DNA from 3 places in the Pseudomonas sp. 25 R 14 genome. Region 1 is predicted to be linked to each of the others. Evidence: predicted binding sites of a transcription regulator. Region 1 holds the regulator's gene; each other region holds the start of a gene.

Region 1 (9,150 bases):
GTTGCCGCCACAGCGTCCGGGGCAAACTGGCCCTTGCCGTGCAACTGATCGAGCAACGACTCGAACTCGGCATCGGTAATGTCTTCGCTGGTCGGCACCATGGCTGGCGCAGCCGCTGCCGGTGCTTCTGCCTGCGCCTTGACGGCATTGAGGGAGTCCAGCAGTTGTTCGAATTCGCTGTCGGTAACGTCAGGCTCGGCCACCGGTTCAGGCGCGGCTTCAACCACCGGGGCGGCATTCAGGGCAGCAGGCTCTGCCAGGCGCGCCAGGGCGGCCAGCAGTTCCGGGGTGGCGGCGGTAATCGGTGCGCGTTCGCGCACTTCATTGAACATGCCGTTGACCGCGTCCAGGGCTTCAAGGATCACGTCCATCAGTTCCGAATCAACGTGCCGCTCACCCTTGCGCAGGATGTCGAACACGTTTTCGGCGATGTGGCAGCACTCCACCAGCTCATGGAGCTGGAGGAAGCCGGCGCCCCCTTTTACAGTGTGAAAACCGCGAAAAATTGCATTGAGCAGGTTCGCATCATCCGGTCGGCTTTCCAGCTCGACCAGTTGCTCGGACAACTGCTCTAGAATTTCGCCGGCCTCTACAAGGAAATCCTGAAGGATTTCTTCATCGGCGCCGAAGCTCATATACGTGCTCCTTTAGGTCCTGATAACGGCAAATGGCGGATCGCGTTGGAGCTGTGAGCGGGCCAGGCAAGGCGCGGAACGCAGGCAAGGGTTGTTTCCTTGTCAAGTTCCGCAACGCAGCATGGCGCGCTCACAGCTCCAACCCGGAGGGCCGCGCCCCGCAAGGCGCAATCCGTCGTTATTCGTCGTTCATTTGGAAAAACCAAACTTCTCTCCTCATGCCTAGTCTTGCGCCTTGCGGGGCGCGGCGCGACCGTCATTTGCCGTTATCAGGACCTAAAAGCCTAAACTGGACAGCAAATCGTCTACGTCATCTTGACCTGACATAACGTCTTCACGTTTATCGGCATGAATCTGCGGACCTTCACCCTTGGCGAGGTGTTTTTGTGGATCTTTTTCCGAGAGGATCGCTTCGCGGTCATGTTCAATGCCGGCAAAACGGTCGACCTGGCCAGCCATCAGCACCAGTTTGAGCAAGTTGCTTTCCACTTCAGTGACCAACAGGGTCACGCGCTTGATCACCTGACCGGTGAGGTCCTGGTAATCCTGGGCCAGCAGAATGTCATTGAGGTTGCTGGAAACCGTGCGGTTGTCCTGCTCGCTGCGTGACAGGAAGCCCTCGACCCGACGCGCCAGCTCACGAAATTCTTCTGCGCCCACTTCGCGGCGCATGAAACGCCCCCAGTCAGCGCTCAACGCCTTGGCCTCATTGGCCATGCCGTTCACCAAAGGCGTGGCGTTTTCCACCAGGTCCATGGTGCGATTGGCTGCCGCCTCAGTCAGCCTGACCACATAGGACAGGCGTTCGGTGGCATCAGTGATCTGCGAGATTTCCTCGGCCTGGGGCATGTGCGGGTCGATCTGGAAATTGACGATCGCACTGTGCAACTCACGGGTGAGCTTGCCCACTTCCTGGTACAGGCCGCGGTCGCGGGTCTGGTTGAGCTCATGGATCAACTGCACTGCGTCGCCGAACTGGCCTTTTTCCAGGCTTTCGACGAGTTGGTGAGCATGTTTTTTCAGGGTCGATTCAAAGTCGGCCTGCGATGATTCTTTATGCTCCATAGCTCCCCCGTGGCAGCATCAATGACCGATGCGTTCGAAGATTTTTTCAATCTTCTCTTTCAAGGCCAATGCAGTGAATGGCTTGACCACGTAGCCGTTGACCCCGGCCTGGGCGGCTTCGATGATCTGTTCACGCTTGGCTTCGGCGGTCACCATCAACACCGGAAGATTGCGCAGTTTTTCATCGGCGCGCACATGGCGCAGCAGATCGATACCGGTCATGCCAGGCATGTTCCAGTCGGTTACCAGAAAGTCGATGCTCCCGCTGTTGAGGATCGGAATCGCCGTAATGCCGTCATCCGCCTCGACCGTGTTAGTGAACCCAAGGTCACGCAACAGGTTTTTTATGATCCGCCGCATCGTTGAGAAGTCATCAACGATGAGGATTTTCATGTTCTTGTCCAATTCGACCTCCAAGCAGTCTTAAACGCGTCCAGCACCTGGGCGCGCCATATCATTCAACAGGCATTACACAAAAAGGACTGCTAGGGCACACCACAGGTCGCTCCCGCCCGGCTTGCGCCCTGGCGGTTATCGCTCGCACTGTCCCCACACTGCCTGTCAGCGCGCTCGCCACTCTCCCAAACGCCCCCGCAAGCGGGCCGCGCATTGGCTATGGAGCTGACTGACCCGCGATTCGCTGACCCCCAGGACCTCACCGATTTCCTTGAGGTTCAGCTCTTCGTCGTAGTACAGCGCCAACACCAGTCGCTCACGTTCCGGCAGATTGGCAATCGCCTCTGCCAGGGCGCCCTGGAAGCGTTCATCTTCCAGGTCGCGTGAAGGCTCCTGGTGAGCGCTCGCGCCGTCCTCGTGCAGCCCTTCATGTTCGCCGTCCTGTAGCAGGTCGTCGAAACTGAACAGGCGGCTGCCCAAGGTATCGTTCAAAATCCCGTAGTAATCGTCGAGACTCAATTGGAGTTCGGCCGCAACTTCGTGATCTTTAGCGTCGCGGCCGGTTTTTGCTTCAATTGAGCGAATTGCGTCACTCACCATCCGGGTATTGCGGTGAACCGAACGCGGCGCCCAATCACCTTTACGCACTTCATCGAGCATCGCACCACGGATACGGATACCCGCATACGTCTCGAAACTCGCACCCTTGCTCGCGTCGTACTTGGTCGACACTTCGAGCAGGCCGATCATCCCCGCCTGGATCAGGTCTTCGACCTGGACACTGGCGGGCAGGCGTGCCAGCAGGTGGTAGGCAATGCGCTTGACCAGAGGCGCATAGCGCTCGATCAATTCGCCCTGGCTGTCACGCGCTGATTTTTTGTAAAGGTTGTAGCCGCTGGCTGTCATAGCACCGGTCCTGCACTCGTCTGATGCACCAATCGCTCGACGAAAAACTCCAGATGCCCCCGAGGATTGGCGGGCAGTGGCCAGGTATCGACCTTCTGAGCAATTGCCTTGAACGCCAACGCGCATTTCGAACGAGGGAACGCTTCATAGACTGCACGCTGCTTTTGCACAGCCTTGCGCACACACTCGTCATAGGGAACTGCGCCGACGTATTGTAAGGCGACATCGAGGAAGCGATCCGTGACCTTGGTCAACTTGGCGAACAGGTTGCGCCCTTCCTGTGGGCTCTGGGCCATGTTGGCCAGCACGCGGAAGCGGTTCATGCCGTAGTCGCGGTTGAGCAGCTTGATCAGGGCGTAGGCGTCGGTGATCGAGGTGGGTTCGTCGCAGACCACCAGCAACACTTCCTGCGCGGCGCGCACGAAGCTGACCACGGACTCGCCGATCCCGGCGGCGGTATCGATCACCAGCACGTCGAGGTTGTCGCCGATATCACTGAAGGCCTGGATCAGGCCGGCATGCTGCGCCGGGCTCAGATGCACCATGCTCTGGGTGCCGGAGGCGGCCGGGACGATGCGAATCCCCCCTGGCCCCTGCAACAGCACATCGCGCAGTTCACAGCGGCCCTCAATGACATCGGCCAGGGTATGTTTGGGGGTCAGTCCCAGCAGAACGTCAACGTTCGCCAGTCCCAGGTCGGCATCCAGCAGCATGACACGGCGGCCAAGCTCTGCCAGGGCCAGGGACAAATTCACTGACACGTTAGTTTTCCCGACGCCACCTTTGCCGCCGGTCACCGCGATCACCTGTACGGGATGCATGCTGCCCATGTTCTTTCTTTACCTTGTCTTGCTTAGCCGCAGGCTACATAGGGTGGCCGCGGTAGCAGACCATCGATGTAGGTACATTGCACTGTGTTTCATGTTGCCTTCAGCCGACCCGCTTGGCTGGGTTGTGATAGAGGTCGGCGAACATGTCCGCCATCGCCTCTTCACTGGGTTCGTCCTGCATTTGCACACTGACTGCACGGCTGACCAGTTGATGACGGCGCGGCAGATGCAAATCATCCGGGATCCGCGGCCCGTCGGTCAGGTAGGCGACCGGTAATTCATGGCTGATGGCAAGGCTCAACACTTCGCCCAGGCTTGCGGTTTCATCCAGCTTAGTCAGGATGCAACCGGCCAACCCGCAACGCTTGTAGCTGTGGTACGCAGCAGTCAGAACCTGTTTTTGGCTGGTTGTTGCAAGTACCAGGTAATTTTTCGACTTGATCCCGCGTCCGGCCAGGCTTTCCAGCTGCATACGCAACGCCGGGTCGCTGGCTTGCAGGCCCGCGGTGTCGATCAGCACCACGCGTTTGCGCAGCAGCGGGTCGAGGGCGTTGGCCAGGGACTGGCCCGGGTCGACATGGGTCACCGGCACATTGAGGATCCGGCCCAGGGTCTTGAGCTGCTCCTGGGCACCGATGCGGTAGCTGTCCATGCTCACCAGCGCAATATTGTGCGCGCCGTACTTGAGTACATAACGGGCGGCCAATTTGGCCAGGGTGGTGGTCTTGCCCATGCCGGCAGGGCCGACCATGGCAATCACGCCACCTTCTTCAAGGGGTTCGATTTCCGGGGTCTGGATCATCCGCGCCAAGTGGGCCAGCAGCATGCGCCAGGCCTGGCGAGGTTCTTCGATACCGGTGGTCAGCTCCAGCAGGTCGCGCGACAACGGGCCGGACAGGCCGATGCGCTGCAGGCGACGCCAGAGGTTGGCCTGTTGCGGCTTGCTGCCTTGCAACTGGTTCCAGGCCAGCGAGCCCAACTGCACTTCCAACAGTTCGCGCAGGCCATTGAGTTCAAAACGCATCGAGTCGAACACGCGCTGGTCGACCGCCGCAGCCGGCGCCGGCGCAGCAGGACGCGGCGGCTCGACGAAGGTCGGCTCAACCAATGGCTCGGCCGCAGTCAGCGGCAGGCCGGCAAACAATTGGCGGTTGGTGGTCGCATCGCTGTCGCCACGCATGCTCAGTTCGGCCTGGGCCGAGACAATGCGCGAGGCGGTCTTGCGCAACTCGTCTTCGAGTTCCATGTTCGGCACGCGCGGCGCCAAGGCCTGGGGTTTGTAATCCAGGGCAGCCGTCAGCTCGACACCGCCGGCAATGCGACGGTTACCGATAATAGCCGCGTCGGCGCCCAGTTCATCACGAACCAGCTTCATGGCCTGACGCATATCGGCGGCGAAAAAACGCTTTACTTGCATAACCCACTACCTCAGCCGTTGGGCCCTACTGTCGCGACGATAGTCACTTGCTTGTTGTCAGGAATTTCCTGATAAGCCAATACGTGCAAATTCGGTACTGCCAGGCGTCCAAACCGCGACAACATCGCCCGGACGGGGCCGGCCACCAGCAGGATCACCGGTTGGCCCTGCATCTCCTGGCGCTGTGCGGCGTCGATCAACGAACGCTGCAGCTTTTCAGCCATGCTTGGCTCCAGCAGGACGCCCTCTTCCTGGCCTTGTCCTGCCTTCTGGATACTATTGAGCAATATTTGTTCCAACCTTGGTTCCAAGGTGATGACAGGCAGCTCGGAGTCAAGCCCGACAATGCTTTGGACGATGGCACGCGACAAACCGACGCGCACCGCAGCCACCAGAGCGGCAGTATCTTGACTCTTGGCGGCATTGTTGGCGACGGCCTCGGCAATGCTGCGAATGTCGCGTACCGGCACCTGCTCGGCCAACAGTGCCTGCAACACCTTGAGCAACTGCGACAACGACAGGATGCCCGGCACCAGCTCTTCGGCCAGCTTTGGCGAGGCCTTGGCCAGCAATTGCATGAGTTGCTGGACTTCTTCGTGGCCAATCAACTCGTGGGAGTGCTTGTACAGAATCTGGTTGAGGTGCGTGGCGACCACCGTGCTGGCATCCACCACGGTGTAACCCAGGGACTGCGCCTGGCTACGCTGGCTGACTTCGATCCACACCGCGTCCAGGCCAAAAGCCGGATCTTTGGCGGTGATGCCGCTCAGGGTGCCAAACACCTGGCCCGGGTTGATCGCCAACTCGCGGTCCGGGTAGATCTCGGCTTCGGCCAGGGTCACGCCCATCAGCGTCAGACGGTAGGCACTGGGGGCCAGGTCGAGGTTGTCGCGAATGTGTACGGTGGGCATCAAGAAGCCCAGGTCCTGGGACAATTTCTTGCGCACACCCTTGATCCGCGCCAGCAACTGGCCGCCCTGGTTGCGGTCGACCAGCGGGATCAGGCGATAGCCGACTTCCAGGCCGATCATGTCGATCGGGGTCACGTCATCCCAGCCCAACTCCTTGGTTTCCTGGGCGCGGGCCGGCGACGGCAGTAAGTCCTGCTGGCGTTCCACCTCTTTCAAGGCCTGGACCTTGACCGTGTTCTGCTTCTTCCAGAACAGGTACGCACCGCCGCCGGCCAGGGCAGCCATGCTCAGGAACGAGAAGTGCGGCATGCCCGGCACAATGCCCATGATCGCCATGATGCCGGCCGCCACGGCCAGGGCCTTGGGCGAGGAAAACATCTGGCGGTTGATCTGCTTGCCCATGTCTTCGGAGCCGGACGCACGGGTCACCATGATCGCCGCAGCTGTGGATAACAACAGTGATGGCAATTGCGCCACTAAACCGTCACCAATGGTCAGCAAGGCGTACACCTTGCCCGCATCGCCGAAGGTCATGCCGTGCTGGAAGATCCCCACCGCCATGCCGCCGATCAGGTTGATAAACAGGATCAGCAGGCCGGCGATGGCGTCGCCACGCACGAATTTGCTGGCACCGTCCATCGAACCGTAGAACTCGGCCTCCTGGGCCACTTCGGAACGACGGGCCTTGGCCTGGTTCTGGTCGATCAGGCCGGCGTTGAGGTCGGCGTCGATCGCCATTTGCTTGCCAGGCATGGCGTCGAGGGTAAACCGTGCGCTCACCTCGGAAATCCGCCCGGCGCCCTTGGTCACCACCACGAAGTTGATGATCATCAGGATCGCGAACACCACGATACCGACCACGTAGTTGCCGCCGATCACCACCTCACCAAAAGCCTGGATCACCTTGCCGGCGGCGGCGTGACCGTCCTGGCCGTGGAGCATCACCACCCGCGTAGAGGCCACGTTAAGGGCCAGGCGCAGCAGCGTGGCAACCAGCAAAATGGTGGGAAAGACCGCAAAATCCAAAGGCCGCAGCGCGTATACACACACCAGCAGCACCACGATGGACAGGGCAATGTTGAAGGTGAAGAACACGTCCAACAGGAACGGCGGCATCGGCAACATCATCATTGCCAGCATGACCAACAGCAACAACGGCACACCCAGGTTGCCTCGCGAGAGGTCCGTCAGGGTGCCACGGGCGTTGTTGAGCATTTGAGAGCGATCCACCACCGGTATTCCTCGTTGCCTTGAAGCAAAACTTTGACGCCAGGAGGCGACTTGGAGGGGCTTGTGCAAGAAGCCTTCCAACTTTTGCTTGAGGCATACCGGGGGAGGATTATTGTTAGCCGCTAGAGTGGCTGGACGTTTGCTGCCTGCTTGCCTTTTGGACCCTCGACGACTTCGTACTGCACCTTCTGACCCTCCGCCAGGGACTTGAATCCGCCGCTTTGAATAGTCGAGAAGTGCACAAACAGATCCTCTCCCCCACCGTCCTGCGTGATGAACCCGAAGCCTTTTGAGTCGTTGAACCACTTCACAGTGCCCGTTGCCATTGCCCTTCTCCCGAACCTTGCTTGAACATCCGCGCGCCATCAAACCGCGAAGCAGAGGCGGTGGCTACTGTCAGAGTTGACAGGTAGACATGAGAGGCAAGCGATGCTAGTTGCCAGGCATTGGCGCTTGCTACCTGTTCGGACGCCATCGCGGGCAAGCCCGGCTCCCACATTTGACCGAGATCAACTGTGGGAGCCGGGCTTGCCCGCGATGGCGTCCGAACAAGCACATCAAAACTCAGGAATCGCGCTGCAAATCCGGCGGAATCGGCAAATCCTTGAGCGGATCCGGCCGCTTGCCCTTGCCCGCACGGTATTGGCGAATCTGATAGACATAGGCCAACACCTGCGCCACCGCCAGGTACAGCCCGGCCGGGATCTCTTGTTCAAGGTCGGTGGAGTAGAAGATCGAACGCGCCAGCGCCGGCGACTCCAGCAGCAAAATGTCGTTGGCCTGGGCGATTTCGCGGATTTTCAAGGCGGTAAAGTCGCTGCCCTTGGCCAGCAACATCGGTGCGCCGCCCTTCTCGGCGTCGTACTTGAGCGCCACGGCATAGTGGGTCGGGTTGGTAATGACCACATCGGCATCCGGTACCGAAGCCATCATCTTGCGCTGGGACATCTCGCGTTGCAGCTGACGGATACGCTGCTTCACTTCCGGCTTGCCTTCCTGATCCTTGTGCTCGTCACGCACTTCTTGCTTGGTCATCAGCAGCTTCTTGTGGCTTTCCCACAGCTGGATCGGCGCATCCACCGCCGCAATCAGGATCAGCCCGCAGGCCATCCACAACGCACTCCACCCCACCAGTTGCACGCTATGAATGATTGCCAGCTCCAGCGGTTCATGGGCGATGCGCAACAAGTCGTCGATATCCGACTTGAGCACCACCAACGCCACAAACAAGATGATGAAGAACTTCGCCAATGCCTTGAGCAGCTCCACCACGGCCTTGGCCGAGAACATGCGCTTGATCCCGGCCGCCGGGTTCATGCGGCTGAACTTGGGCGCCAGGCTGCCGGCCGCGAACAACCAGCCACCGAGGGAAATCGGCCCAATCAGCGCTGCCAGCAGCAAGGTGATCAGCACCGGTTGCGAGGCCAGGATCGCTATCTTCCCCGAGTGCAGCAGGTAGATGCCCATGGCGCGCGGGTCAAGCAGCACTTCCCGGGGCAGGGAAAAGCTGTGCTTCATGATCTCCATCAGGTCCTGGGCCAGGCCGCCGCCGTAGATCAACAGGCCGCCGGCCCCGGCGAGCATCACCGCCAGGGTGTTGAGCTCTTTGGAACGGGCAATCTCGCCCTTTTCCCTGGAGTCCTTTTTCCGTTTCTCCGTGGGGTCTTCTGTTTTGTCCTGACCACTCTCGCTCTCGGCCATGGCTCAGCGCGCCCGTGCCAGATCACGTAAGAACTGCAGGGCATCACTGGCCAGCGGTT
Region 2 (9,905 bases), on a different contig from region 1:
GACCTGGGGCTCGACCCGCAGGGGTTGCTGGACCTGGATGCCGAAACCCTGCGCCAGCGTCTGTATACCCGACGCGATGAGTTGGCCGAAGGTGAGTTGCCGGTGCCGCTCAAACTAATACACATCAATCGTTGCCCGGTGGTTGCGCCGCTGAGTGTGTTGCGGGCACAAGACCAGCAGCGCTTGAATCTGGATATGAGTGAATATCAGGCCCGGGCACTGCGGCTAACTGACGCACAGGAACTTTGGCAGGATAAATTGCCAGCGATTTATGCCGAAGAAGATTTCGCTGCCAGCACCGACCCGGAGCAACAGCTCTACGATGGTTTTATTGGTGATCGGGATCGGCGGTTATGTGAACAAGTCCGGACTGCGGAGCCTGCGCAATTAGCACGCCAGCAGTGGCCTTTTGATGATCATCGTTTGCCGGAATTATTGTTTCGGTATCGTGCCCGTAACTTTGCGTACACCTTGGACGATGAAGAGCAACAACGCTGGAAACTATTCTGTCAGCAACGCTTGTCAGACGCGGATTACGGTGCGCCCAATACCCTTGAGAGTTTCAATAAAGCCAGGCTTGAATTGGACGTTAGTGCTACATCGTTTCAGCGTCAGGTACTGGATGAATGGCAGGAATATGCTGACGCTTTACGCCAGCGCCTGAGTCTGTAATCGGCACTTTATAAAAGACGGCAATAAAAAAACGCCAGCGAACTGGCGTTTTTTATTGTGTCGCGAATCAGGTGGCGACCTGGCGAGCCTTAGCCCAGCAGGGTAGCCCAGCCTTCAACCACGTCACCGCCCCACTTGGCTTTCCACTCTTTCAGAGTCTTGTGGTTGCCACCTTTGGTTTCAATCACTTCGCCGTTGTGCGGGTTTTTGTATTGCTTGACCTTGCGCGCGCGCTTGGTGCCGGTAACTTTTACCGCGCCGCGTGGTGCTTTAACTTTCGATTCCGGATCCAGCAGCGCGATGATGTCACGCAGGGATTTGGAGTACTCACCCATCAGGGTGCGCAATTTGCCTTCGAATTCCAGCTCGGTTTGCAGTTTGTCGTCTTGGGACAGGTTCTTCAAACGGGCTTGCAGCTCTTTGATAGCTTCTTCGGTGGCACGGTATTCGTTGATCAGGGACATGTGGACTACCTTATGCGGGGCGCTGAGGGACAGGGATAGTGGCCTAATAATAGTCAGACAGTTTCCCCAAGTAAACATTTAAGCTCGGTTTTATGTAATTTACTTTGCTTGTTTGTAGGGAAGGTGGGAGTGAGTGCATTATTTAGTGCGTACAAGCGGCTAAAGATATTCTCATTAAATCTTGGCTAATTGCCGTAACAGATGCTCGTGTTGACATAATGCTCAGGTAAAAACCGTACGCAGTTTAGGGGCACCGCAAGGAATCGCTCGAATAAGCGTTGAGGAATACTGCAGTTTTTCTACGGTGTCGCTAGAATGGCGGCCTTTGCGAAGTTCTGGAGTTTGCCCCTAATGCGCACTTTTCGTCTGGTGATTGCTTGCCCGGATCGGGTTGGTATCGTCGCTAAAGTCAGTAACTTTCTGGCCTCCCACAATGGCTGGATCACCGAAGCGAGTCATCACTCGGACAATCTCAGTGGTTGGTTTTTCATGCGCCACGAAATCCGGGCCGACACGCTGCCTTTTGGCCTCGAAGCGTTTCGCGAGGCGTTTGCGCCTATCGCCGAAGAGTTTTCGATGACATGGCGCATCACCGACACCGAGCAGAAAAAACGCGTGGTCCTGATGGCCAGCCGCGAATCCCATTGCCTGGCGGATTTGTTGCACCGCTGGCACAGCGACGAACTGGACTGTGAAATCGCCTGTGTGATTTCCAACCACGACGACCTGCGCAGCATGGTTGAGTGGCATGGTATTCCGTACTACCACGTACCGGTTGACTCGCAGAATAAACAGCCAGCCTTCACCGAAGTCTCGCGTCTGGTCGAGCAGCATGAAGCTGACGTAGTGGTACTGGCGCGCTACATGCAAATCCTGCCGCCAGAACTGTGCCGTGAATATGCAGGCAAGGTGATCAACATTCACCACAGCTTCCTGCCGTCGTTTGTCGGTGCCAAGCCCTATCACCAGGCGTCCTTGCGTGGCGTGAAGCTGATTGGTGCAACCTGCCACTATGTCACCGAAGAGCTGGACGCCGGTCCCATCATCGAGCAGGACGTGGTACGCGTCAGCCACAGCGACAGCATTGAAGACATGGTGCGCTTCGGTCGTGACGTCGAGAAAATGGTCCTGGCCCGTGGCTTGCGCTATCACCTGGAAGACCGGGTGCTGGTGCACGGCAACAAGACCGTGGTGTTCTGATCGACTGTTTTTAGTTGAAGCCAAAAGGGCCTGGGCGTTAAATCACCCAGGCCCTTTTTTATTGGTGTCAACTGCGAGGATCGAACGATGAGTGATCCCCTGGATAAAGCCACTTCCCGAGCACCTGCCACGTTGGGCGAGGGCTGTTTGAGCCGCTATGACCCGGATGCCCTGGGTACCGAGGATGGCACGGACTTTCCGGATGCTGCGCGATTGTGGGAGCAATTGCAGGAAGAGTCGGAGCCGCCCGACAAGCTCGACCCGGCCACAATGCCGGGCAACAAAGCAGGTTGAATGTAGGAACAGCGTGTTCGGGTTCAGATACGGAAGCTGCCCACCAGTTGTTTCAGGCGCGCCGCTTGTTGCTCCAGGTCGGAGCAGGCACGCAAGGTCGACTGCAGGTTTTCCACGCCTTCTTGATTGAGCGTATTGATTTCGGTGATATCGATGTTGATCGATTCCACCACCGAGGTCTGTTCCTCGGTAGCGGTGGCCACCGATTGGTTCATGCCGTCGATTTCACCGATACGCTGGGTCACGCTGCTCAGGCGTTCGCCTGCCAGGTTGGCGATTTCCACACTGTCGAGGCTGTGGCGCTGGCTTTCGCTCATGGTACTGACCGAGTCCCGGGCGCCGACTTGCAGCTCCTCGATCATCTTTTGCACCTGTTGCGCCGACTCTTGCGTGCGATGGGCCAGGTTGCGCACTTCGTCGGCCACGACCGCAAACCCGCGCCCGGCTTCCCCGGCACGCGCAGCCTCAATCGCCGCGTTGAGTGCCAGCAGGTTGGTTTGCTGGGAAATACTGGTGATCACTTCGAGGATCTGCCCGATATTCACGGTTTTGCTGTTGAGTGCCTCGATATTGCTGCTGGAGGCGCTGATCATCTCGGACAGTTGCGTCATGGCCTTGATATTGCGCTCCACCACTTGCTGGCCATCTTCGGCCAGGTGGCGTGCATCGCTGGCCTGGTGCGAGGCCTGGGCGGCATTACGGGCAATTTCCTGGGCTGCGGCACCCAGCTGGTTGATGGCTGCCGCGACACTGTTGGTGCGGTTGGCCTGTTCGTCAGAGTTGACCATCGACGAGTTGGAGGCACTGACCACGCGTAATGCCACTTCATTGACCTGGCCGGTGGCGGAGGACACTTCGCGAATAGACGTGTGAATCCGCTCCACAAAGCGATTGAAGGCTTTGGCGAGAATGCCGAACTCGTCGTGGTTCTGGATATTGAGGCGGCGCGTCAGGTCGCCTTCGCCATCGGCGATGTCTTCCATGGCGCGGGTCATGACGTGCAGCGGTTGCAGCAACACGCGGATCAGCATGCCCAGCAACGCGATGATGATCGCCACGGCAATCACGGTGGCGATGATGGCAGAAGTGCGGAATTCGCTGAGCATTGCGAAGGACTTGTCTTTATCTACCGACAGACCGATATACCAGTTCACTGACGGTAAGCCCTTGATCGGGGCGAAGGTGACGATGCGGGTTTTGCCATCGACCGCAATTTCACTGAAGTCAGCGCTGATTTTCAGGGATTGATTCGGGTAAACCTCGCTCAAGGTTTTCATCACCAGGGTTTTATCCGGGTGGACCAGGATCTTGCCGTCGGCGCTGACCAGAAACGCATAACCCATGCCGCCGAAGTCCAGGGCACCAATATTATCGACCAGGGTCTGCAGGCTCAGGTCACCACCTACCACGCCGACACTTTGTCCGGCCTTGCTGCTGGGCGTGGCGATGGAAATGATCAGTTGGCCGGTGGCTGCATCAATATAGGGTTCGGTCAGGGTCGAGCCATTGCTGGCCTGGGCGCCTTTGTACCAGGGACGCACGCGTGGGTCGAAGCCGTCGGGCATCTTGGCATCGGGGCGAATAGTGAAGCCGCCTTGGCTGTCCCCCAGGTAGGTGGCCATGAACGACGATGTCAGGGCTTTCTGTTCCAGCAAGCTGGCGACAACGGCCGGCTCGGGATTGATGGCGATGTTCTGGGCGGCGTTCTCCACCAGCACAATGCGCCCGGCCAGCCAGCTCTGGATATTACTGGCGGTGACATCACCCATTTCATGTAGATAATTGTCTAGGTCGTCGCGAATCGCGTTACGTTGCAGATAGTCGTTGTATAACGTGAACAACGCAAAAGCGGCAATGACGATAAGGGCGGCTGCAAGCAGGATTTTGTGGCTGAAGCGCAGATTTTTATTCATGGCTTGTCGTGTCCGCTAAGGTCTTAATGTCCGAGGCGCATTCTTGTGTAGGCGCGCAAAATGGCAGCGATAAAAAAACTGTGATATTTCCATTTGGTGTGTAGGAATTATCTGTTCTGTTTTAAGGACTTTTCTGGTCTCCGCTTTGTCTGTATCGACCGTGCAGCGCTAAAGATTAACCATGGGTGACAAAATGCCTGACTCCTCGCAACTTCTTATTGGCGCAGATCTCGAAGGCCAACCCATTGCCCAGGCCATGCGCCTGGCTAATCGCCATGGCCTGATCGCCGGCGCCACCGGCACGGGCAAGACCGTGACTTTGCAACGGCTGGCGGAGGCGTTCAGTGATGCTGGCGTCGCGGTGTTCGCCGCCGATATCAAGGGTGACCTGTGTGGCCTGGGCGCCGCAGGCAATCCCCAGGGCAAGGTGGCCGAGCGTATCGCCGGCATGCCTTTCCTTAATTACGCGCCTAAGGCGTATCCGGTAACACTGTGGGATATCCACGGTCAGTCCGGTCATCCGCTTCGTACAACCTTGAGTGAAATGGGCCCGTTGCTGCTGGGCAGCCTATTGGAGCTGACCGACAGCCAGCAGTCGACGTTGTATGCCGCCTTTAAGGTGGCGGATCGCGAGGGCTTGCTGCTGCTGGACCTCAAGGACCTCAAGGCCCTGCTCAATCACCTCAAGTTCAACCCAGAACTGCTGGGTGATGACGCGGCCTTGATGACGACCGGCTCCAGCCAGGCTTTGCTGCGTCGCCTGGCCGTGCTGGAACAGCAGGGCGCAGAAGCCCTGTTCGGCGAGCCGGCGTTGCAATTGGAAGACATTCTGCAGCCGGCCAGCGACGGGCGTGGACGCATTCATCTGCTGGATGCCAGCCGTCTGGTACACGAGTCGCCAAAAGTCTATGCGACCTTCCTGTTGTGGTTACTGGCCGAGTTGTTCGAGCAATTGCCGGAGCGCGGCGATGCCGACAAGCCGCTGCTGGCGCTGTTTTTCGACGAGGCGCATTTGCTGTTCGCCGATACGCCCAAGGCGTTGCAGGACCGTCTGGAGCAAGTGGTGCGGCTGATTCGCTCCAAAGGCGTGGGGGTGTATTTTGTCACCCAGTCGCCAGGCGATCTGCCGGACAACGTGCTGGCGCAACTGGGTCTACGGATCCAGCATGGCCTGCGCGCGTTCACTACCAAGGAACAAAAATCCCTGCGGGCGGTGGCTGATGGCTTCCGGCCTAACCCGGCGTTCGAGGCCCTGGCGGTGTTGACCGAGCTGGGTACGGGTGAGGCGCTGGTGGGGACGCTGCAGGAAAAAGGTACGCCTGAGGTGGTCCAGCGGGTGCTGGTAGCACCGCCGCAATCGCGGATCGGGCCGTTGACCGAAGCCGAGCGTGCGGCCTTGATTGCCAGCTCATCGCTGTTGGGACGCTACGACAAGCCGGTTGATCGTGAGTCGGCCTATGAAGTGCTGATGGCGCGTAAAGAGTTGGGACCGGAGGCGGGTGCTGCACCTGTCGCAGAAGAGCCGAGCTTCACCGACAAGGCCGGGGCGTTTCTGGGAACTACAGCGGGCAAGGCCTTGAAGTCGGCGATGCAGCAGGCGGCGAATCAGATGGGTCGCCAGTTGGTGCGCGGGTTGCTGGGCTCGTTGCTTGGCGGTAGCAAGCGTAAGTAGCCAGCAAGGTCTATGCAATCCAGCTGTGGGAGCGGTTTTCAGGTTTTGGGCTTGGCATGCGCGGCCAACCGCTCCAGCGCCGCGCGCAACTTCGGATCGGTAATCCCGTCCGCCGTGGCCTGGATCGTCTCGGCGGCATTCACCGACAAATCCATGGTATGCCCCACCGCGCCTTGCTGTACGGTCGGTGGCTGGACCTTGAACTGGATGCGTAGCAGGCTGGCAAACACATCAAATGCCTGTAGTTGGCGCTGCAAGCGTTTTTGCTGGTAGCGCAGGCGGGTTGCCCAATGCCCGTCGGTGACGATCAGCAGCAGCGTCCCTTCCCGCCACGACGCCACATGGCAGTGCTCGCGGGCCGCAGGTTGCAATTGGCTTTCCAGCAGGCGTTGCAGATGACCCAGGCGTTGCGCATGGCCAAAGATGGCTTTTAAAGGCTTGGCTTCGCGCAGCAGCACGGCGGGAGCTCGGGCCGTAAGAGGGCGAAATGCCATGATCTAGACACCTTAGGTAACAGAGCCGCCATGGTAGCAGAAAGCGTGTGCGGCACCGTGGTCATTGCTTTGTTGGCAGTTTATCCATTAAATCAATAAGTAACTTCTCGCTCGAATGGGTTGAAGTTCAGCAAAAAGCCCTTATTTTAGACAAGCCCTCCTGGAACGCTGTGTCTGCATCGTGGAACAACGCCACTTTCCTCACCCTCGTTTCCGGGTAGAATGCTCGTTCGCATGCGGCCGTGAGGGCTGCTCGGGCGACTTACGGGGCGCCCCTTCATCCCTAATGTGTGGAAGAACCTGCCGATATGTTTGCGCCTTTGTTAAAGAAACTTTTTGGAAGCAAGAATGAGCGCGAAGTCAAACGCATGCTCAAGACGGTGCAGCTGGTCAATGCCTTCGAAGAGCAGATGGTTGCTCTGTCGGATGAGCAATTGCGCGCCAAGACCGAAGAGTTCAAGGCCCGCATAGCCAAAGGTGAATCCCTCGACAAATTGCTGCCCGAAGCCTTTGCGGTCGCCCGCGAAGCCGGTAAGCGTGTCATGGGCATGCGTCACTTCGACGTGCAGTTGATCGGCGGCATGACCTTGCATGAAGGCATGATTGCCGAAATGCGTACCGGTGAAGGCAAGACCCTGGTGGCAACCCTGGGCGTTTACCTCAACGCACTGTCCGGCAAGGGCGTGCACGTTGTGACGGTGAACGATTACCTGGCCCGCCGGGACGCCAACTGGATGCGCCCGCTGTATGAATTCCTCGGCCTGACTGTCGGCGTCGTGACGCCGTTCCAGCCGCCGGAAGAGAAACGTGCCGCCTACGCTTGCGACATCACCTACGGCACCAACAACGAATTCGGTTTCGACTACCTGCGCGACAACATGGCGTTCAGCATGGAAGAAAAATTCCAGCGCGAACTCAACTTTGCCGTGATCGACGAAGTCGACTCCATCCTGATCGACGAAGCCCGTACCCCGCTGATCATCTCTGGTCAGGCCGAGGACAGCTCGCGCCTGTACACCGAGATCAACAAGCTGATCCCGCGCCTTGAGCAACATATCGAGGAAGTGGAAGGCGTGGTGACCAAAGAAGGTCATTACTCCATCGACGAGAAGACCCGCCAGGTCGAGCTCAACGAAGCCGGTCACCAGTTCGTCGAAGAGATGTTGACCCAGATCGGCCTGCTGGCCGAAGGCGAAAGCCTGTACTCGGCACACAACCTGGGCCTGTTGACCCACGTGTATGCCGGTCTGCGCGCCCACAAGCTGTTCCATCGCAACGTCGAATACATCGTCCAGGACGGCCAGGTCGTGCTGGTCGACGAACACACCGGCCGTACCATGCCCGGTCGTCGTTTGTCCGAAGGCCTGCACCAGGCCATCGAAGCCAAGGAAGTGCTCAACATCCAGGCCGAGAGCCAGACGTTGGCCTCGACCACCTTCCAGAACTACTTCCGCCTGTACAACAAGCTGTCCGGCATGACCGGTACCGCTGACACCGAAGCGTTCGAGTTCCATCAGATCTACGGTCTGTCGGTGATGGTTATCCCGCCGAACAAGCCGCTGGCGCGTAAAGACTTCAACGACCTGGTGTTTCTGACCGCCGAGGAGAAGTACGCTGCAATCGTTGCCGACATCAAGGAGTGCATGACCCACGGCCGTCCGGTCCTGGTGGGTACTGCAACCATCGAAACTTCCGAGCACATGTCCAACCTGCTCAACAAGGAAGGCATCGAGCACAAGGTCCTCAACGCCAAGTTCCACGAAAAGGAAGCCGAGATCATTGCCCAGGCTGGTCGCCCAGGCGCACTGACCATCGCTACCAACATGGCCGGTCGTGGTACAGACATTCTGTTGGGCGGCAACTGGGAAGTGGAAGTGGCTTCCCTGGACAATCCGACACCTGAGCAGATCGCCCAGATCAAGGCTGACTGGCAGAAGCGCCACCAGGCCGTGCTGGAATCCGGTGGCTTGCAGGTGATCGCGTCCGAGCGTCACGAATCGCGCCGTATCGACAACCAGTTGCGTGGTCGTGCCGGTCGCCAGGGTGATGCCGGTTCCAGCCGTTTCTACCTGTCCCTGGAAGACAGCCTGATGCGTATCTTCGCCTCTGACCGGGTGAAGAACTTCATGAAGGCTCTGGGCATGCAGTCCGGTGAGGCGATCGAGCACCGCATGGTGACCAACGCCATCGAAAAGGCCCAGCGCAAGGTCGAAGGCCGCAACTTCGACATTCGTAAGCAACTGCTGGAGTTCGATGACGTCAACAACGAACAGCGTAAAGTGATCTATCACATGCGTAACACGTTGCTGGCCGCCGACAACATTGGCGAAACCATTGCCGACTTCCGCCAGGACGTGCTCAACGCCACCGTCAGCGCGCATATCCCGCCACAATCCCTGCCTGAACAGTGGGATGTTGCTGGCCTGGAAGCTGCGCTGAAGAGTGATTTCGGGGTCGATCTGCCGGTCCAGCAATGGCTCGACGAAGACGACCACCTGTACGAAGAAACCCTGCGCGAAAAACTGATGGCCGAACTGCTGGCCGCGTACAACGAGAAAGAAGAGCAAGCCAGTGCCGAAGCGCTGCGCACCTTCGAGAAACAAATCGTCTTGCGCGTGCTGGATGACCTGTGGAAAGACCACCTGTCGACCATGGACCACCTGCGCCACGGTATCCACCTGCGTGGCTACGCCCAGAAGAATCCGAAGCAGGAGTACAAGCGCGAGTCGTTCACGTTGTTCTCCGAGTTGCTGGATTCGATCAAGCGCGATTCGATTCGTGTGCTGTCTCACGTTCAGGTGCGTCGCGAAGACCCGATTGAAGAAGAAGCCCGCCTGCGCCAGGAAGCCGAAGCCCTGGCGGCGCGCATGCAGTTCCAGCATGACGAAGCACCGGGCCTTGAGTCGCCGGAAGTGCTGGGTGAAGAGGTCGATGTGGCCCTGGCCCAGGCTCCCGTGCGCAACGAGCAGAAGCTGGGCCGCAACGAGCCATGCTGGTGCGGTTCGGGCAAGAAGTTCAAACACTGCCATGGCGAAATCAACTAAGATTTTTGCCTGACGCTGCAATACCCCGCGCCGCGACCGGCATCAGCCGTCGCGGCGTTTTGCCATTTATTCACCGTCGACGACGACGGTGCAGACATCACATCGTTAAGGAGCGCATTCATGGCTGTTGGTCTTGGTCCTTTGCCCACGTT
Region 3 (9,905 bases), on a different contig from region 1:
CACTTCACAGTTATAAGTATCCTGCAGCCACTTGAGGATCACCGAAGTGTCCAGGCCGCCGGAATACGCGAGAACGACCTTGTTTACGTCGGCCATGCCATCACTCCACGGGGTTTTACGGAAAGGCGTCGATTCTACCGATCAAAACCGTGAAATTACAGGGGCGCGACAGCAAATGAAGATAAAGCGACAGATTATGTCGGGCGCGCGACGAATGGCCGCACTCAGGACGTCGCCGCCGCATTCGCCGGAGCCGTGGCCTGGGGCGCTGGTTTCTCGGGGGCAGGCACGCGATCAAGGTGAATATTCACTCGCCGGTTCTTCGCCCGGTTGGCCGGATTGGTATTGGGCACCAGCGGATAACGTTCACCGTGGAAGCGCAGAACGATCTGCGACTCAGGAATACCGTTGGCCTTGAGGAAGTCCATCACCGCCAGGCCCCGGCGCCGGGACAGGTCGCGATTGGTCAGGCGGTTGCCGCTGTTGTCCGAATGGCCGTCCAGTTCGATATGGTTGACCGTAGGATCGGCCTTGATGAATTCGAGCATCACCATCAACTTGGCCTTGGCCGCCGGATCCAGGTCGATACCACCACCCGGAAAGCCCACTTCAGCCTGCTTGACCTGCTCGAAATTCATCGGCAGCAATTTCGCGGTACACAACTGGTAGTCGCTATAGGCCTTATTGAATCGCACCGGCAGCAGGCGGATTTCCGAATAGCCGCCGTCCCGGGAATAGTGGCGCACGGTGGGGCTGCGACCCTCCAGCAAACCATTGAACAGGCGCCCGGCCTGGGCTTGGGAGCTGTTGAACAGCACATCGCCGCTGCCGACACGTACGGCACCAAGGTTGATATCACCGCGCCCCGGCTGCCACGGTGCCGCCGCCGCCAATAGCGTTGCGGAACCAACACCCAACGCACTGTTATAGGCTTTCAGACGGAATGTTGCCTGCTCGCCGGCCCGGCGCACAAACTCACCCGAACCAAAATCGGTGATCGGCTGGCTCAAGCGGCACTCGAACTTGTCGCCTTCCACCTTCCACTCGATATTCTCCAGGCGCGTCTGGAATGTCAGGGCCATCGCGGGCAGGCTGGCGAACACGCTGAGCAGGGCTAGATATTGCTGGCGCACGGGCGGCTCCACTGGTTTCTACAACACATCAAGGCGTCATACATCGTTAAGGCATACCCAGGGATATCGGTCGGGCCCTGCAAAACTTGATAGCGAGTGCCTGCAAGAGTCTTTTCCGGTAGCATTCCCACCAGATTGACCCGCCTGGAATCCCCAATGTCCGACCGCCTGACCCTGCTGCGTCCCGACGACTGGCATATTCATCTTCGCGATGGTGCTGCGTTGCCCCAAACCGTGGCCGATGTTGCGCGCACGTTTGGCCGCGCCATCATCATGCCTAACCTGGTACCTCCGGTGCGTAATGCCGCTGAAGCCGACGCCTATCGCCAGCGCATCCTCGCTGCGCGGCCGGCCGGTAGCCGCTTCGAACCGTTGATGGTGCTCTACCTGACCGACCGCACCCAGCCTGCCGAAATCCGCGAGGCCAAGGCCAGCGGTTTCGTACACGCCGCCAAGCTGTACCCGGCCGGTGCCACGACCAACTCCGACTCCGGCGTGACCAGTATCGACAAGATCCTGCCCGCCATCGAAGCCATGGCCGAAGTGGGCATGCCGCTGCTGATCCACGGTGAAGTCACCCGTGGCGATGTCGATGTATTCGATCGCGAGAAGATCTTCATCGACGAACACATGCGCCGTGTGGTCGAGCTGTTCCCGACCCTCAAGGTGGTGTTCGAGCACATCACCACCGCAGATGCCGTGCAGTTCGTCAGCGAGGCCTCGGCCAACGTTGGCGCGACCATCACCGCGCACCACCTGCTGTACAACCGCAACCACATGCTGGTGGGCGGGATCCGGCCGCACTTCTATTGCCTGCCGATCCTCAAGCGCAACACTCACCAGGTAGCGTTGCTCGATGCCGCCACCAGTGGCAGCGCGAAGTTTTTCCTCGGCACCGACTCGGCGCCCCACGCCCAGCACGCCAAGGAAGCGGCCTGCGGCTGTGCCGGCTGCTACACCGCCTATGCGGCGATCGAGTTGTACGCCGAGGCCTTCGAGGCGCGCAACGCCCTGGACAAACTAGAGGCCTTCGCCAGCCTCAATGGCCCGCGCTTCTACGGCCTGCCGGCGAATACCGACCGCATTACCCTGGTCCGTGAAGACTGGACCGCCCCCACCAGCCTGCCATTTGGCGAGTTGACCGTTATCCCGCTGCGCGCCGGTGAAACACTGCGCTGGCGCCTGCTGGAGGAACACAAGTGAGTGAAGACCATTACGACGACGAACAGGAACACGGTGGCGGCGGTTCGCGTCACCCGATGGCCGAGCGTTTCCGCGGCTATCTGCCTGTCGTTATCGACGTAGAGACCGGCGGTTTCAATTGCGCCACCGATGCGCTGCTGGAAATTGCCGCGACGACCATCGGCATGGATGAACAGGGCTTTGTGTATCCAGAACACACCCACTTCTTCCGCGTCGAGCCGTTTGAAGGCGCCAACATCGAAGCCGCTGCCCTGGAGTTCACCGGTATCAAGCTCGATCATCCGTTGCGCATGGCCGTCAGCGAAGAAGCTGCGCTGACCGACATCTTCCGTGGTGTGCGCAAGGCGTTGAAGGCCAATGGCTGCAAACGCGCGATCCTGGTCGGCCACAACAGCAGTTTCGACCTGGGCTTCCTCAACGCCGCCGTGGCGCGCCTGGACATGAAGCGCAACCCGTTTCACCCGTTCTCCAGCTTTGACACCGCCACCCTGGCTGGCCTGGCTTATGGCCAGACCGTATTGGCCAAGGCATGCCAGGCAGCCGGCATCGACTTCGACGGACGTGAAGCCCACTCGGCTCGCTACGACACCGAGAAGACCGCCGACCTGTTCTGCGGCATCGTCAACCGCTGGAAACAGATGGGCGGCTGGGAAGACTTCAGCGACTGATTGCGTCCCTGAATCCCATGCATAAAAAAACCGGCCCTCTCAGGCCGGTTTTTTTTACCGCGAACCTGGCTTACAGCTTGCCAGCGTTCTCGGTCAGGTAAGCCGCAACGCCTGCTGGCGAAGCGTTCATGCCCTTGTCGCCTTTTTTCCAGTTGGCCGGGCAGACTTCACCGTGCTCTTCGTGGAATTGCAGAGCGTCGACCAGACGGATCAGCTCTTCCATGTTACGGCCCAGCGGCAGGTCGTTGATGATCTGCGAGCGCACAACGCCCTTGTCGTCGATCAGGAACGCGCCACGGAATGCCACGCCGCCTTCGGACTCAACGTCGTAGGCCTTGGCAATGTCGTGCTTCATGTCGGCAGCCATGGTGTATTTGACTTTGCCGATGCCGCCATCATTGATGGCAGTGTTGCGCCAGGCGTTGTGGGTGAAATGGGAGTCGATGGAAACGGCAACCACTTCAACGTTACGCGCCTTGAAGTCGTCCATGCGGTGATCCAGGGCGATCAGCTCGGACGGGCAGACGAAGGTGAAGTCCAGCGGGTAGAAGAACACCAGGCCGTATTTGCCTTTGATGGCTTCAGACAGCTTGAAGCTGTCAACGATTTCGCCATTGCCGAGGACGGCTGGTACGTCGAAATCCGGGGCTTGTTTGCCGACGAGTACGCTCATTGGTTATCTCCTGATGGTAATTGAAGTAAATGGACCGCCTTTGAGTCTGCCGTGATTTGACGACAGGCCCGTGACGCGATCACGCTTCGTAAAGACCAACCATCATACCTGAAAAAAGCCGTTCGTCAGCGAGGGCCATATGGGGGGCAATGCTTTGAGAAAGCACTTTGACAATCATTCTCGTTAACATTAAGATCCATCGCACTTAAGCCTTAAACCCGCGATGGTTCTCCCTTATGTATGTCTGCCTCTGCACTGGCGTCACCGACGGACAAATCCGCGAAGCGATCTATGAAGGTTGCTGCAGCTACAAGGAAGTGCGTGAAACCACCGGCGTAGCCAGCCAATGTGGCAAATGTGCCTGCCTCGCCAAGCAAGTGGTACGGGAAACCCTGACAAAACTGCAGGTAGCCCAGGCCGCAATCCCCTATTCAGTAGAATTTACACACGCCTGAATCAGCCTATTTTAAAGAACCGGACTTAATGTCCGGTTTTTTTATGTCTGTAATTCAAATAGTTAGCACCAAGACGCGGAACACAAACATTCTTATTCCGATTAATTTTCATTTATTATTCAATAACTTAGGTTTGACACTCGTAATTGTGCAGCTCAAACTCTGCCCTATATACAACGAATACAGGGCAGGACCCCAATCATGAAAGGCGACATCTCAGTCATCCAGCAACTCAACAAAATCCTTGCCAATGAACTGGTCGCGATCAATCAGTACTTCCTGCATGCACGCATGTATGACGACTGGGGCCTGGAAAAGCTCGGCAAGCGTGAGTACAAGGAATCGATCAAGGCCATGAAGGATGCAGACGCGCTGATCAAGCGCATCCTGTTCCTCGAAGGCCTGCCGAACGTCCAGGACCTGGGCAAGCTGAACATCGGCGAGCACACCCTGGAAATGCTCAACAGCGACCTGAACTTGGAGCGCAAGAGCCACGCCGACCTCAAGGCCGCCATTGCCCACTGCGAGACCAAGGGCGACTTCGGTAGCCGTGAGCTGCTGGAAGATATCCTGGAAGACCAGGAAGAGCACATCGACTGGCTGGAAACCCAAGTCGGCCTGATCGACAAAGTGACCCTGGAGAATTACCTGCAATCGCAGATGGGTGAATAATCTCTAACTATTGTAGGAGCGAGCTCGCTCGCGAAGGACGTTAACGATAACGCGAGCATTCTGAATGAACGCGGCGCCTTTACGCTTTTCGCGAGCAAGCTCGCTCCTACAGGTACAAAAAAGCCCCGCTCTCGAATGAGAAGCGGGGCTTTTTATTGCGCGCGAATTACGCTTCGGTCTTGGCAGCGGCTTTTTCAGCAGCGTCCTTGATCAGCGCCTGCAACGAACCATCAGCCGCCATTTCGGTGATGATATCGCTACCGCCGACCAGTTCACCGGCTACCCACAGTTGTGGGAAAGTTGGCCAGTTGGCGTACTTCGGCAGGTTGGCGCGGATTTCCGGGTTTTGCAGGATATCCACGTAAGCGAACTTTTCACCACACTGCATGACAGCCTGGGAAGCCTTCGCGGAGAAGCCACACTGAGGGGCATTCGGGGCGCCCTTCATGTAAAGCAGAATGGTGTTGTTGGCAATCTGCTCTTTAATCGTTTCGATGATATCCATGGAACACCTCGGCTGGAACTTTGCGACTCACAGGTCGGCACGGTGGCGCATTGTAACGCAAAATCCCAGCGTGGTGCTCAGGCTCCCCGACAGACTCACTGCGTCACGCCGCCGCGACCTGCACTGGCACGCCGTTCAATGCTGCGTTGCCCGACAGCTCGTCCAACTGCCGCTCATCCGTGAGGTCGTTGGCACTGGCTCCAGGCTGTGCGCTGGCAATGTTCATGTGTACGCCCGGCCGGTCATGCCCCCAACCGTGAGGCAGGCTGACTACGCCAGGCATCATCTCCAGGCTGGACAGCACTTGCACTTCGATCATGCCGATCCGCGAGCTGACCCGCACCTGCTGCCCATCACTGAGTTGGCGACTGGCGAGGTCATCCGGATGCATCAGCAATTGATGCCGCGGCTTGCCCTTCACCAACCGGTGATAGTTATGCATCCATGAATTATTGCTGCGCACATGCCGGCGACCGATCAGCAGCAACTCATCGGCCTTGGGCAACGGCAAGGCTGCAAACCGCGCCAGGTCCGCCAGGATCACTGCTGGCGCCGCCTGCACCCGACCATTGGCGGTTTTCAAGCGCCCTGCCAGGTTGGCCTTCAACGGCCCCAGGTCCAGGCCATGGGGATGCTCGGCCAGCATGGCCACCGACAGTTTATGGCTGGAGGCATCGCCATAGGCGCCCGCCCGCAGGCCAAAATCAATCATCTGCGCTGGCGCCATCGTGGGCTTGAGCGGGTTGCCGGTCCTGGCCGCAAACGCCTGGGCCAGGCCGACGAAAATTTCCCAGTCGTGCAACGCGCCCTCAGGCTTGGGCAGGATCGCCCGGTTGAAGCGCGTGACGTTACGCACCGCAAACATATTGAAGGTGGTGTCGTAGTGATCGTTTTCCAGGGCCGAGGTCGACGGCAGGATCAGGTCGGCATAGCGCGTGGTTTCATTGATATACAAGTCCACGCTGACCATGAACTCCAGGCCGTCCAACGCCTGCTCCAGTTGCCGCCCATTGGGCGTGGACAACACCGGATTGCCGGCGACCGTTACCAGTGCGCGGATTTGCCCTTCGCCTTCGGTGAGCATTTCTTCGGCCAGGGCCGACACCGGCAGTTCACCGCTGTATTCGGGACGCCCGGAAACCCGACTCTGCCAGCGATTGAAATGCCCGCCGGAGGTCGCCGCCACCAGGTCCACTGCGGGCTCGGTGCACAAGGCGCCGCCTACCCGATCCAGATTGCCGGTGACCAGGTTGATCAACTGCACCAACCAATGGCACAAGGTGCCGAATGCCTGGGTCGACACCCCCATCCGGCCGTAGCAGACCGCCTTGTCTGCCGCTGCAAAATCCCGCGCCAACTGGCGAATCTGTGCCGCCGGGATCGCGCACCGGGTACTCATGGCCTCGGCGGTAAAACCCTCAACCGCGCGGCGCACTTCATCCAGGCCGTCCACCGGCAGGTGACTGTCGCGGGTCAGGTTCTCGGCAAACAAGGTGTTGAGCAGCCCGAACAGTAGCGCCGCATCCCCACCGGGACGCACAAACAGATGCTGGTCGGCCATGGCCGCCGTCTCACTGCGCCGGGGGTCGACCACCACCACTTTGCCGCCCCGCGCCTGAATCGCCTTCAGGCGCTTTTCCACATCTGGCACGGTCATGATGCTGCCATTGGAGGCCAGTGGATTGCCGCCCAGGATCAACATGAAGTCGGTCTGGTCGATATCCGGGATGGGCAGCAACAGGCCATGGCCATACATCAGGTGGCTGGAAAGGTGGTGAGGCAGTTGGTCCACCGACGTTGCAGAGAAACGATTGCGCGTCTTCAACTGCCCGAGAAAGTAGTTGCTGTGAGTCATCAAGCCATAGTTATGCACGCTGGGATTGCCCTGGTATACCGCCACCGCATTCTGCCCATGCCGCGCCTGGATGCCCGCCAGCCGCTCGGCCACCAGGGTAAAGGCCTCGCCCCACGGGATCGGTTGCCATTCGCTGCCCACCCGCAGCATCGGCTGGTGCAGGCGATCGGGATCATTCTGGATATCCTGCAGGGCCACGGCCTTGGGGCAGATATGGCCACGGCTGAAGGTGTCCTGGGCGTCACCCTTGATCGAGGTGATGGCGATGCCGCCCTCCTCAGAGGTGGTGGTTTCCAGGGTCAGGCCGCAGATGGCTTCGCACAGGTGGCAGGCACGGTGATGGAGAGTCTTGGTCATGGCCAGTCTCTTTATTAGGGCTTTGGCCCAACTATGGGCCGCGGCCACTAGTGGCGCCAGCAACGTTCGCCCCGTGAATCAACGGGCATCAGGCCAGGCCATGGCCAAGCATGAGTAAATGTTTCAGAGAGCGCCCGCGTTGCCCAGGAAACCGACGCAACCTGGCCTCAGGCCGCCATCACACATTGCAAAAGGTCGCGACGCCAGTGTACAAATGACCCGCTGCAGTGCGTAAACAGGCCTCAAAAGTGCAATTCCCGCCCCTTTGAACCCCTCTAAAAAACCGTAGCCTATTGGTAAGACGCGACATTTAGTGTCAATATCGCGCCTTCCCCTATTTCGTCGCCCCGTGCGGCTTTCGCCGCAGGTCTCGCCCGTTGTCACAATAAACAAGGCTTTGAGTATCTGCGGTCTGTTGCAAAAAGGTAGTTAATGATGAGCGCAAGGCACTTTCTCTCCCTGATGGATTGCACGCCCGAAGAGCTGGTCAGCGTGATCCGTCGAGGCATTGAGCTTAAAGACCTGCGTAATCGCGGCGTACTGTTCGAGCCTTTGAAAAACCGCGTACTCGGGATGATTTTCGAGAAGTCGTCCACCCGTACCCGCCTGTCCTTCGAAGCCGGCATGATCCAGCTCGGCGGCCAGGCCATCTTTCTGTCGCCACGGGACACCCAACTGGGCCGTGGCGAGCCGATCAGCGATTGCGCCATCGTCATGTCGCGCATGCTCGACGCGGTGATGATCCGTACCTTCGCCCACAGCACGCTCACCGAATTTGCCGCCAACTCGCGGGTACCGGTGATCAACGGGCTGTCCGATGACCTGCACCCGTGCCAGTTGCTGGCCGATATGCAGACGTTCCTCGAACATCGCGGCTCGATCCAGGGCAAGACCGTGGCCTGGATCGGCGATGGCAACAACATGTGCAACAGCTATATAGAAGCGGCGATCCAGTTCGACTTCCATCTGCGCATTGCCTGCCCTGTGGGCTATGAGCCCAGCGCCGAATTCCTGGCCAAGGCCGACGCCCGCGTGCAAATTGTGCGTGACCCGAAAGACGCCGTGATCGGCGCGCACCTGGTGAGCACCGACGTCTGGACCTCCATGGGCCAGGAAGACGAAACCGCCAAGCGCCTGGCCCTGTTTGCGCCTTATCAGGTCACCCGTGAATTGCTCGACCTCGCCGCGCCAGATGTGCTGTTCATGCACTGCCTGCCGGCGCATCGCGGTGAAGAAATCAGCCTCGACCTGTTGGACGACCCGCGCTCCGTCGCCTGGGACCAGGCAGAAAACCGCCTGCACGCCCAGAAGGCCTTGCTGGAGTTCCTGGTCCCACCGGCGTACCACCACGCATGAGCCAGCCACTTCTGCTGAACCTGCGCAATCTGGCATGCGGCTATCAGGACCAACGGGTGGTGCAGAACCTCAATCTGCACCTCAACGCAGGTGATATCGGCTGCCTGCTGGGCTCCTCGGGCTGTGGCAAGACCACCACCCTGCGGGCAATTGCCGGGTTCGAGCCGGTGCACGAAGGCGAAATCAACCTGGCCGGCGAAGTCATCTCCAGTGCAGGGTTTACCCTGGCTCCGGAGAAACGTCGCATTGGCATGGTGTTCCAGGACTACGCACTGTTTCCCCATCTCAGCGTGGCCGACAACATCGGCTTCGGTATCCGCAAACACCCGCACAAAGAGCGCGTGGTTAGTGAGCTGCTGGAGCTGGTCAACCTGAAGAACCTGGGCAAACGCTTCCCCCACGAACTGTCTGGCGGGCAGCAGCAACGCGTGGCCCTGGCCCGTGCATTGGCGCCGGAACCGCAATTACTGTTGCTCGACGAGCCCTTCTCCAACCTCGACGGCGAACTGCGGCGCAAGCTCAGCCATGAAGTGCGGGACATCCTGAAGGCCCGTGGCACCAGTGCGATCCTGGTGACCCATGACCAGGAAGAAGCCTTTGCCGTGAGTGACCATGTAGGCGTGTTCAAGGAGGGCCGCCTGGAGCAGTGGGATACGCCCTACAACCTCTATCACGAACCGCTGACACCTTATGTCGCGAGCTTTATTGGCCAGGGCTATTTCATCCGTGGGCAGTTGATTACGCCGGAGTCGGTCACCACTGAACTGGGTGAGTTGCGCGGTAATCGTGCCTACACCTGGCCGGCCGGCTGTGCAGTGGACGTGTTGCTGCGCCCGGATGACATCGTTTACGCACCGGACAGCGCGCTGAAAGCACAGATCGTCGGCAAGACCTTCCTGGGTGCCTCGACCTTGTACCGCCTGCAGTTGCCGACCGGGGCCCAGCTAGAGTCGATCTTCCCCAGCCATGCCGATCATCAGGTGGGTGTACAGGTCGGGATTCGCGTGGCGGCCGAACACCTGGTGCTG

The links. The regulator FliA, encoded in region 1, starts transcription of late flagellar genes. The targets are predictions, from matches to a motif close to CTAAAGTTTNNNNNNNNNNNGCCGNTAA.
Region 2: a site for FliA is predicted at 4,695-4,722, ahead of BFQ03_RS21670 (methyl-accepting chemotaxis protein). Genes of this name have one in related genera too.
Region 3: a site for FliA is predicted at 1,197-1,224, ahead of BFQ03_RS05465 (flagellar protein MotY). Genes of this name have one in related genera too.

What each region holds. Positions count from the first base shown of each region.
Region 1 covers NZ_CVTS01000014.1:223-9,372, forward strand. Annotated here, with positions in the region: partial or broken gene BFQ03_RS02410 (Hpt domain-containing protein) at 1-635, opposite strand, end outside; gene BFQ03_RS02415 (protein phosphatase CheZ) at 912-1,700, opposite strand; gene BFQ03_RS02420 (chemotaxis response regulator CheY) at 1,719-2,093, opposite strand; gene fliA (RNA polymerase sigma factor FliA) at 2,262-3,002, opposite strand; gene fleN (flagellar synthesis regulator FleN) at 2,999-3,832, opposite strand; gene flhF (flagellar biosynthesis GTPase FlhF) at 3,933-5,249, opposite strand; gene flhA (flagellar biosynthesis protein FlhA) at 5,261-7,390, opposite strand; gene BFQ03_RS02445 (cold-shock protein) at 7,513-7,716, opposite strand; gene flhB (flagellar biosynthesis protein FlhB) at 7,955-9,091, opposite strand; gene fliR (flagellar biosynthetic protein FliR) at 9,095-9,150, opposite strand, start outside.
Region 2 covers NZ_CVTS01000062.1:68,441-78,345, forward strand. Annotated here, with positions in the region: gene sbcB (exodeoxyribonuclease I) at 1-672, shown strand, start outside; gene mvaT (histone-like nucleoid-structuring protein MvaT) at 762-1,136, opposite strand; gene purU (formyltetrahydrofolate deformylase) at 1,488-2,336, shown strand; gene BFQ03_RS21665 (hypothetical protein) at 2,424-2,630, shown strand; gene BFQ03_RS21670 (methyl-accepting chemotaxis protein) at 2,654-4,543, opposite strand; gene BFQ03_RS21675 (helicase HerA-like domain-containing protein) at 4,737-6,215, shown strand; gene BFQ03_RS21680 (DUF721 domain-containing protein) at 6,254-6,709, opposite strand; gene secA (preprotein translocase subunit SecA) at 7,018-9,753, shown strand; gene argJ (bifunctional glutamate N-acetyltransferase/amino-acid acetyltransferase ArgJ) at 9,874-9,905, shown strand, end outside.
Region 3 covers NZ_CVTS01000027.1:9,878-19,782, reverse strand. Annotated here, with positions in the region: gene BFQ03_RS05470 (argininosuccinate synthase) at 1-96, opposite strand, end outside; gene BFQ03_RS05465 (flagellar protein MotY) at 225-1,133, opposite strand; gene pyrC (dihydroorotase) at 1,290-2,336, shown strand; gene rnt (ribonuclease T) at 2,333-3,004, shown strand; gene BFQ03_RS05450 (peroxiredoxin) at 3,075-3,677, opposite strand; gene BFQ03_RS05445 (bacterioferritin-associated ferredoxin) at 3,914-4,132, shown strand; gene bfr (bacterioferritin) at 4,334-4,804, shown strand; gene grxD (Grx4 family monothiol glutaredoxin) at 4,971-5,309, opposite strand; gene BFQ03_RS05430 (molybdopterin oxidoreductase family protein) at 5,413-7,521, opposite strand; gene argF (ornithine carbamoyltransferase) at 7,957-8,877, shown strand; gene BFQ03_RS05420 (ABC transporter ATP-binding protein) at 8,874-9,905, shown strand, end outside.